Regions from separate parts of the Mesorhizobium sp. M1423 genome, predicted to be linked through region 1. Evidence: predicted binding sites of a transcription regulator. Region 1 holds the regulator's gene; each other region holds the start of a gene.
The links. Region 1 encodes PhoB, which activates phosphate uptake and scavenging genes when phosphate is short. Its sites were predicted from a motif close to TGTCATNNANCTGTCAT; they were not measured.

Region 1 (3,279 bases):
CCGGGCGATGGTGATCTCGGCCGTGCGCCGGGCCGGCCAGCCATCGCGTACGGAGATCGCCGCAACCACCGGCCTCAGCCATTCGACCATATCGGCGATCTCCTCCGACCTGATACGGGAAGGCATCCTCGCCGAGAGCAAGGCAAGCGAACCCGTTTCGTTGAAACGCGGTCGTCCGCAGGTCGGCCTTGCCCTCAATCCGGAAGCGGCGGCGGTGCTGACCGTGGTGTTGTCGCTGAATTTCCTGTCGGCCGCCATCATCGACTATGCGGGGCAGGTGGTCGCCGAGGAACAGCGCCGGCTGGACACGCTGACCATGCCGCGCGACGAACTGATCCGCGAATGCATGGCCATCGTCCGGCGCCGGCTGGAGGATCCAGACCTTGACGTCCGCCGCGTCGCCCGCATCGCCTTGGCGATTCAGGGAATTACCGACTCCCCTGCACGCGCCATGCTGTGGTCGCCGATCACGCCGCAGACGGACATCGACTTTGCCGACATGCTGGAAGATGAATTCGGCATCCCGGCCACGGTGGAGAACGACTGCAATATGATGGCGGTGGCTTTGCGCTGGCGCGATCCGGATCGCTATCGCGACGACTTCATCGCCATCCTGCTTTCGCACGGAATCGGCATGGGGCTGGTGCTCAAGGGCGAGCTGTTCACCGGCACACACTCCTCGGGCGGCGAGTTTGGCCACATGATCCATCGTCCGGGCGGCGCACTCTGCCGTTGCGGGCGGCGCGGCTGCATCGAGGCCTATGCCGGCAATTACGCCATCTGGCGCAACGCCACGCAGATGAGCGAAGACAGCCAACCGGTCGCCGACGTCAGCGACGCCGACATGCGCGCGCTGGCGGTTCGGGCGCGCGAGAAGGACGGGCCGGAACGCGAAGCCTACCGCAAGGCCGGCGAAGCGCTGGGTTTCGGTCTCGGCTCGCTGTTCGCGCTGATCGATCCGGCACCGGTTGCGATGGTCGGCGCCAGTGCCGCCGCCTTCGATCTGATCGAGCCGGCCTTGCGCAAGGCCATCGCCCAGACCGCCGGCGGCCAGCATTCGGGCTCGATCTCCTTCGATACCGAGCCGAACGAATTGCCGCTGATCCGCGAAGGCTGTGCAATGCGGGCGTTAAGCTTCGTCGACCAGCAGATTTTCGCGCCGGGCGCGCAAATGAGGCCCGGCGTCAGAAAGAACGTAGCCTGACTGGGCGGGTCAATCTTCCCTGATCGCGTAGCCGGCACCGCGGATGGTGCGGATGACATCAGGCATGCGGCCGTTGTTGACGGCTTTGCGCAGCCGCCCGACATGCACGTCGACGGTGCGTTCGTCGATATAGATCGTCTCGCCCCAGACATTATCGAGTAACTGGCTGCGCGAGAAGACGCGGCCCGGATGCCGCATCATGAATTCGAGCAACCGGAATTCGGTCGGCCCGAGCCGGATCTCGGTCTTCTTGCGATACACCCTGTGCGATTCGCGATCGAGCACGATGTCGCCGACCTTCAGCACGCTGGACAGCACTTCCGGCTTGGCGCGGCGCAGCAGCGCCTTGACCCTGGCCATGAATTCCGGTGTCGAAAACGGTTTGACCAGATAGTCGTCGGCGCCGGTCGAAAGACCGCGTACCCGGTCGCTCTCCTCGCCGCGCGCGGTCAGCATGATGATCGGCAGCCGTTCGGTTTCGGGGCGCACCCGCAACCGGCGGCAGAGCTCGATGCCGGAAACCGCTGGTATCATCCAGTCGAGCACCAGAAGATCGGGCACATTCTCCTGCAAACGGATCTCGGCTTCGTCGCCGCGTGTCACCACCTCGACCTGGTAGCCTTCGGATTCGAGATTGTAGCGGAGCAGCACACCCAACGGCTCCTCGTCCTCCACCACCATTATGCGTGGTGCGATCATCGGCTGGGCACCCCCATCATGTCGCCGGTGCGGACATTGTCGTTTCGTCTTGCTTCGGACGATTGACCGGCAATTGCTCGCCGGTCAGCACATAATACGCATTTTCGGCGATGTTGGTGACATGGTCGCCGATCCGCTCCAGATTCTTGGCGCAGAACAGCAGATGCGTGCAAGCGGTGATGTTGCGCGGGTCTTCCATCATGTAGGTCAACAGCTCGCGGAACACCGACGTGTATTTGACGTCGATACGCTCGTCGGCGGCGCGCAGCTTGGCCAACGCGGCTGCATCGCCTGCAGCATACTCCTCGATGACGCCCTGCACCTGGATGAGCACCAGCTGCGCCATCGCATCGATGGAATGCGATAGGTCGCGCGGCGTGACGCTGAGGCCGACCGCGCTCACACGCTTGGCGATATTCTTGGCAAGGTCGCCGATGCGTTCGAGGTCGCCGGCCATGCGGATCGCCCCGACGACATGGCGCAGATCGTGGGCCATCGGCTGGCGCTTGGCGATCAGGGTAATGGCGCGGTCGTCCAGTTCGCGTTGACGCGCATCCATGATGGCGTCGTCGGAGACGACGCGTTGCGCCAGCACGTTGTCGGAATTCAACAGGGCCTTGGTCGCCCCGCCGACCATCGAACCGGCGAGGTCGGCCATGTCGCGGATCAGCTTGCTGATCTGCTCGAGATCCTCGTCGAAAGAAGCGACTGTGTGTTCGCCCATGGTCCTGTCCTCATATGCGTGATCGGAACGGCTCAGCCGAAGCGGCCGGTGATGTAATCCTGCGTGCGCTTCTCGCGGGGCGACGTGAAGATCTTCTCGGTCCGGTCGAACTCTACCAGTTCACCCAGATACATGAAGGCGGTCTGGCGCGATACGCGCGCCGCCTGCTGCATGTTGTGGGTGACGATGACGATCGTGTAGTCGGCTTGCAATTCGTCGATCAGTTCCTCGATCTTGGCGGTCGACAGCGGGTCGAGTGCCGAAGCCGGCTCATCGAGCAGAATGACTTCCGGCTTCACCGCCACGGTGCGGGCAATACAAAGCCGCTGCTGCTGGCCGCCTGACAGGCTCAAGCCGCTGGCGTTGAGCTTGTCCTTGACCTCGCCCCACAGCGCGGCCCGCTTCAACGCTTGTTCGACGCGGCCGTCCATTTCGGACTTGCCGAGATTCTCATAAAGCCTGACGCCGAAGGCGATGTTCTCGTAGATCGACATCGGGAACGGCGTCGGCTTCTGGAACACCATGCCGATCTTGGTCCTCAGGAGATTGAGATCCTGCGAGCGGTCGAGAATGTTCTTGCCGTCGAGCAGCACCTGGCCCTCGGCTGTCTGCTTCGGGTAGAGTTCGTAGATGCGGTTGAACACACGCAGCA
Region 2 (3,279 bases), on a different contig from region 1:
CGCCTCATTGGAAGCGAGGTAGGCGACGGCAGAGGCGACTTCGGCGCCCGTGCCCATGCGCCGCGTCGGGATCGCCGCCATGATCGCCTCTTTCTGCTTGTCGTTGAGCTTGTCGGTCATCGCCGATTCGATGAAGCCCGGGGCGACGCAGTTGACGGTTATATTGCGGGTGGCGATCTCCTGCGCCAGCGATTTGGAAAAGCCGATCATACCGGCTTTGGAGGCGCAATAATTGGCCTGGCCGGGATTGCCGGTGACGCCGACCACTGAAGTGATGTTGATGATGCGGCCATGGCGGCGCCGCATCATCGGATGGGTAAGCTCGCGGGTCAGCCGGAACACGGCGGTCAAGTTGACCTCGATCACGCTATCCCAGTCGGCATCAGCCATGCGTACGAACAACCCGTCCTTCGTGATGCCGGCATTGTTGACGAGGATGTCGACGCCTTCGAGATCGGCCTCCGCCTTCTGGCCAAGCGCCTTGACCTCGTCGCGATTGGAAAGATTGGCCGGAAACAGCTTGACCCGGTCGCCCAGTTCGGCGGCCAGCGCCTCCAGTTTCTCGATACGCGTGCCGTGCAGGCCGACGATGGCGCCCTGGCCATGCAGCACGCGGGCGATCGCCTCGCCGATGCCCCCCGATGCGCCGGTGACGAGCGCCTTGCGGCCGGTCAATTCGAACATTTTTGTCTCCTGATCTGAGCGAACAGCCTTCGCACGGAGCGGGGTCAAATCGCCAGTTGATTATGCAAGCGCCGCCAGCGCCGCCTCGACATCCGCCGCGGATCCGATTGCACTGGTGGCAATATCGCGGTTAATGCGCCGCGCCAGCCCCGACAGAACCTTGCCGGCGCCTACTTCATATAGCGTCGCAACGCCATTCGCGCCGAACCACTCCACCGTTTCGCGCCAGCGCACGCGCCCGATCACCTGTTCGACGAGGCGGCGGGCGATCTCGTCGGGATCGCTCGTCGGGGTCACCGTAACATTGGAGACCAGCGGCACGGCCGGTGCACTCTTCGTCACGGCGGCCAGTGCCTCCCGCATGATCTCGGCCGCCGGCTTCATCAATGCCGAATGGAAGGGCGCCGAAACCTGCAGCATGAGCGCCCGCTTGGCGCCCTTCTCCGTGCATAGCTTCGCCGCCAGTTCGACCGCCGACCTGGCGCCGGAGATTACCAGCTGGCCGCCGCCATTATCATTGGCGATCTGGCAAACCAAGGCTTGCGCGGGATCTTTGGCCGCGCCTTGGGCAGCCTCTGCGCAGGCGGCTTCGACGTCGGCTTGTTCCAGCCCGATGATCGCCGCCATGGCGCCCTCGCCGGCCGGTACCGCCGCCTGCATGGCGTTACCCCGGATGCGCAACAGTCGGGCGGCGTCGGCGACCGAAACGAAACCGGCGGCCGCAAGTGCCGAATATTCGCCAAGCGAGTGGCCGGCGACATAGGTGACCTTGCCTTTCAGGGAGAAGCCGCGCGCCTCCAACGCCCGGATTGCGGCAAGCGACACCGCCATCAGCGCCGGCTGGGCATTGGCGGTCAGCGTCAGCGTCTCTTCCGGGCCTTCCCAGATAAGCTTCGATAGATTTTCGCCGAGCGCATCATCGACTTCCTCGAAGATCCGCCGCGATTCAACAAAGGTATCGGCAAGGTCCTTGCCCATGCCGACAGCCTGGCTGCCCTGCCCCGGAAAGGTGAATGCGATGGCCATCGGCGGCTCCCAGCTGCTGGTTCTCGTTGCCTGTGACGCAAGGCGTGCGGCCAAGTCAAGTCCAACCTTGACCGCGCAACGTCGGCCGAGTGCCTGTTTCGGCAGGCTTTTTGGCGATCACTCATGATGAAAACCGCTCACGATTTGTTTGCTGGCTCTTCTTATTTCCGCCACAGGCGCTAGCTTTGCGTGACAGTTCGATGACAGTCGAGTGACGCTTTTGTTGCGGGCCGGGGAACTATCGCAGTGGCAAAGACCAGGAAGAGCGCAGCCGAGGCCGCGCCACAGTTTCTCGAAGGCGATCCGGCCACCGGCTATCTGCCAGGGCGCAAATGGCCTGTCATCCGCTATGGCTTCATCAGCCTGTTGGCCGCGGCCATCCTGGTGTTCGCTATCGAATTGATCGTGCGCGGCAACTTTGCCGGCACCATCGACTTCTTTCTGCAGCCCTTCAAACCCGGCTGGACCACAATCATCATTTTTGCGTTGATCCTCATAGGGCTCGACGCCGTGCTCGGCCGCAGCCATCAGAGCCTGATGATCCTCGCGCCGCTGACGTTGTCGCTGGCGTTCGTCGGCCACCAGAAGTCGCTCTATCTCGGCGATCCGCTCTATCCGACCGATTTCCTCTATTCTCGGCAGATCGTGGCGCTGATGCCGCTCCTGGTACGCGATCGCCCGGGAACCGCCATTGCCCTGGCGATCGGCGTCGGCGGCGGGCTGTCGCTTCTCGTCTATGGCTGGCGGCTATGGCGCCGCCGCGTTCCGGCGCTCAGCCACAAGGGCCGCCTTGCCCGACTGACGCTGACAGTGCCGCTGATCGCCTTCTTCGTCTCCATCATGGACTATGCCACTTTCTCATGGACGCGCGACCGGCTGCAGATCATCCCGATCATGTGGGACCAGAAGGAAAACTATGCCTCGAACGGTTTTGCGCTCGCATTCGCGCTGAACGTCCCGATGGCCCATGTCTCGGCGCCGCCCGGCTATTCCGGCAAGGCGATCGAAGCGATCGGCAAACCGCAGGTGACGGCCTCGGTACCCGCCGAGAAGCCCGACATCATCGTCGTCATGAGCGAATCCTTCTGGGATCCGACCAAGCTGCCCGGCGTCACCATCACGCCCGACCCTATCCCCAATGTGCGGGCACTGCGCACGGGCTACATGTTCTCGCCCGAATTCGGCGGCATGACGGCCAACATCGAGTTCGAGGCCCTGACCGGCTTTTCCAACGCCTTCCTGCCGGCGGGCAGTATTCCCTACCAGCAATATGTGCGGACACCGACCCCGTCGCTGGCGACCTTCCTGAAAAGTCAGGGCTACCGGGCGCGCGCCATCCATCCCGGCACCAACTGGTTCTGGAACCGGGGAGCCGTCTATGCCGATTTCGGCTTCAACGACTTCAAATCCGAGGAGACGTTGCCGCCCATGCAAAAACGCGGACCGCTCGCGTCGGACGCAGCGATGACCGACGAGATCATCCACGAGGCCGATACCAGCGCCGAGCCGGTCTTCTTTTTCGCCGTCAGCCTGCAGAACCACGGGCCGTATGAGCCCTATCGCTATAAC
Region 3 (3,279 bases), on a different contig from region 1:
CGCCGCCGTGTCGGACAGGACGGCCGAGCCGATCGATGCGGGCGTGCCAAAGGACGCGGAGATGTTGAGGTAAGTGCCTTCGACGGATCGTCAGTCTTAGGTTTTGCAAACCCACTAGAACACAATCCTTGTGCCGGCGAGCCGCAACTGAAGGGCCCGACCGTTCGATCGTGCCAGGCAGGCGGACGCGTTCGGCGCGTACGCCTGCCTGGGGGTGTCGCTACTTCCCGGCGAGGCCTGGAAGCGTGACCTGATAGACCAGGAACATCGTGTCGACGTCGGCGCCATCTTCGGCCTTGTAGGCCGCGCCGACCTGGAAGCCGTCCTGGGTGAGAAAGTCATTGTCGTTGGCGACGAACAGGAAATAGTCGTCGGGCCGTGTTGGGTCGAGGACGCTTACCACCGACATCGCCTCCCATTTCTCCGAAAGGTTGTTGCGGTCATTGGGCGCGCCATTGTGCAGCCCGAAGCGGCCGAGCTCGGTCTTGTCGTTGATGTCGATGAACGGCGTCAGCTTGGCTGGCGTCACCGAGGGATCGAGCTCACCTTTGGGCGCAACCGGCGTGTCCTTGTCGAACTCGGTGCCGGCGATGTCGGTTGCCGCCGACACATCGACGACGCTGATCTCGCGATGGAGCGAGGTGTCGCCCTTCACCCCCTGGCCGTTGCCGCTGTCGCGCGCCAGCATCAGGAAGGTCTTGTCCGACAGAGCCACGATTTCGCTCTGCGCGGCAATCTTGGTCTTGCCCTTGGCATCGGTGAACACCGGCAGCGGCACGACATATTCATGCGCAAGCTTGAGTTGGGCCGGATCCGAGGCATCGTAGACCAGCGCGCGCGTGTTCTGGCGCGTCGAAGCGGAATCGCCGCCATCCTGTCTGGCGGCCGATTGCAGCACAGCGATCAGGAACTTGCCGTCCGGCGTCAGTGCCATGCCTTCGAGGCCCTGGTTGTTCTGACGGCCGGTTTCGGGATCCTTCGGATCTGGGTCTGCCGCGCCCGGTCCTGGATTGTTGGACGCGAAGTTCGGCGTTCCATGACGCATCGGGACAAGCGCCGCCGGCGGCTGCGTTGCCGACATCAGACGCCCACCGGCGGAGAAGTGGTAGATGTTCGGACCATATTCGTCCGAGATGAACATGGTGCCGTCGGGCAGCCGCACGATCGCCTCGTTATCGAGCGCGAGCTTGCCGTTGGCTTCGGGCAGGATCGGCATGTCGTCGGTCGCTGCGCGCACGCCGTTGAGCGGATCTAGGCCGGTTGCATCGATGCCCTTGTCGTCGGTCAAAAGCATGGTGTCGGCTAGCGTTGCCTTGAGGCCCGACTGTTCCTGGCCGGCGGCTGGCACTGCACCCGGCGCGATCGGGGCGAACTCGAGGGCAATCGTGTTGATGCGCGGACGGTAATCGGTGGTGCCGACGACATTGTAGCCACGATCCGGCAGCAGCCACAGCGAGCCCTTATAGCCATCGGCGCCATGCGTCCAGCCGGCAGCGTCGATCGCCATGCCCGAGCCGGAGCCAAACGTCTCGCCGAACTTGTCCCTTTGGCTGGCCGGGATGCGACCGACACCGACCAGGCCCTTGTTGACGAAGCTGACGCCGCCGACGGTCGCTGCGTTTTCAGCCAAGGCCGGAGTCAAGGCGGTGAACATCGCCAGCGCGACTGCGAGGGACGCGTTTCGGTGCAGGTTTTTCATGGAAATCCTCTTTGTGACAAAACAGCCGGGATCTGAAAAAGCGCCGCGTCGCATCGAGAATGCCGCGAAAGCCTTCGGAGAAGCGATCTAGGACGCGAACATGATACTTGCGTGACAGTGCTGCGCTTGCCTGGGCCTCATGTGGTCGCAACTAGCCCGGGCATGGCGAATCCGTCGCCACCGAGAGCAATTAACAACTTTACAAATAATCATTCTTATGTGAAGTTATGACAATGAAAGGTCACCGATGACAGTCTGTCGTTTCGCTACCCGCCTCAATTCCTTTGCCTCGCGGCCACAGGCCGAGTGGCCTGATCTTGTTGGTAAACCGTCCATGCTGCAAATGGCGGCGCGTGCGGCGAAGGTTGCGGAATTGACCGATCTCGACCTCAACTTCCCCGACCATGTCGATGAAAAACCTGCGGAAATGGCACGCAAACTCGGCAATCTCAGGCTTTCCATCAATGGCTTCGCCATGCGCTACTACTCTAATCCGGCCTTCAAGCTCGGCGCCTTCACCAATCCGGATCCTTCCGTTCGCCGCGAGGCCATCGACCTGACCAAGGCCGGCATCGACGCCGCGCGCGAGGCCGGCGCCAGCCTGATGACATTGTGGCTCGGGCAGGATGGCTTCGACTACGCCTTCCAGGCTGACTACGCAACACTCTGGCAACACGAAATCGATGGCATTCGTGAAGTAGCGGCGCATGATCCGGGCTGCCAGATTAGCCTTGAATACAAACCCAACGAGCCGCGCTCCTACAGCCTGATGCCCGATGCGGCGACGACATTGCTGGCGATCCGCGAGATCGGCCTGCCCAATCTCGGCGTGACGCTCGATTTCGCTCACGTGCTCTATGCCGACGAGCAGCCGGCTTTCGCTGCCGCCCTCATAGCACGGCACAGCAAGCTGCTCGGCGTGCACCTCAACGACGGCTACGCCAAGCGCGACGACGGCCTGATGGTCGGTGCCGTGCACACGCTGCAGACGATCGAGCTGCTCAGGCAGATCCGCCGCGACGGCTATGCCGGGGCCATCTACTTCGACACGTTCCCCGACATGACCGGGCTCGATCCCGTCCACGAATGCGAAGTCAACATCGCCACCGTCAAGCGCATGCTGCGCGTCGTCGATCGGCTGGACGGCGACAACCGCCTGTCAGCCGCCGTCGACCGTCAGGACGCGATCGCGTCGCAGGCCATCATCCAGGAAGCCATGCTCGGGCCGGACAGCTGAGGCCGGCGCCATCACCGTTTTTCAACAAGGGAGGAAAGACCATGAAATTTCTGCTCGTCACCGCTACCGCTGCCCTGATGGCGCTGTCCATCGGCTCGGTGTTATCCGCGGACCTCGCGCCGCTCAATTCCGACACCGAGAAGGATCGCGTCGACTGGTCGCAGCTCGAGGCCAAGTTCGGGGCTTTCCCCAAGCTGCCCGAGGGCACCAAGGCGGGTGCGGTCTCCAAGACGCTGACCAACGAATACTGGCGCTCGCTGGGCGAGGGCTACAAGTCGTTCGGCGACCGCATCGGCGTGCCCGTCGTCTACCAGGCGGCGCAGAGCGAGGGCGACCAACTCGG

Region 2: NKG95_RS31845 (LTA synthase family protein) is a predicted target of PhoB. The motif match lies at 1,900-1,916, and genes of this name have one in related genera.
Region 3: NKG95_RS03955 (esterase-like activity of phytase family protein) is a predicted target of PhoB. The motif match lies at 1,800-1,816, and genes of this name have one in related genera.

Annotation. Positions count from the first base shown of each region.
Region 1 is NZ_JAMYKU010000001.1:457,755-461,033, reverse strand. It holds gene NKG95_RS02400 (ROK family protein) at 1-1,204, shown strand, start outside; gene phoB (phosphate regulon transcriptional regulator PhoB) at 1,214-1,903, opposite strand; gene phoU (phosphate signaling complex protein PhoU) at 1,920-2,627, opposite strand; gene pstB (phosphate ABC transporter ATP-binding protein PstB) at 2,660-3,279, opposite strand, start outside.
Region 2 is NZ_JAMYKU010000042.1:21,068-24,346, forward strand. It holds gene fabG (3-oxoacyl-[acyl-carrier-protein] reductase) at 1-684, opposite strand, end outside; gene fabD (ACP S-malonyltransferase) at 745-1,710, opposite strand; gene NKG95_RS31845 (LTA synthase family protein) at 1,957-3,279, shown strand, end outside.
Region 3 is NZ_JAMYKU010000002.1:236,385-239,663, reverse strand. It holds gene NKG95_RS03960 (L,D-transpeptidase) at 1-73, shown strand, start outside; gene NKG95_RS03955 (esterase-like activity of phytase family protein) at 221-1,699, opposite strand; gene NKG95_RS03950 (TIM barrel protein) at 1,947-2,936, shown strand; gene NKG95_RS03945 (sugar ABC transporter substrate-binding protein) at 2,978-3,279, shown strand, end outside.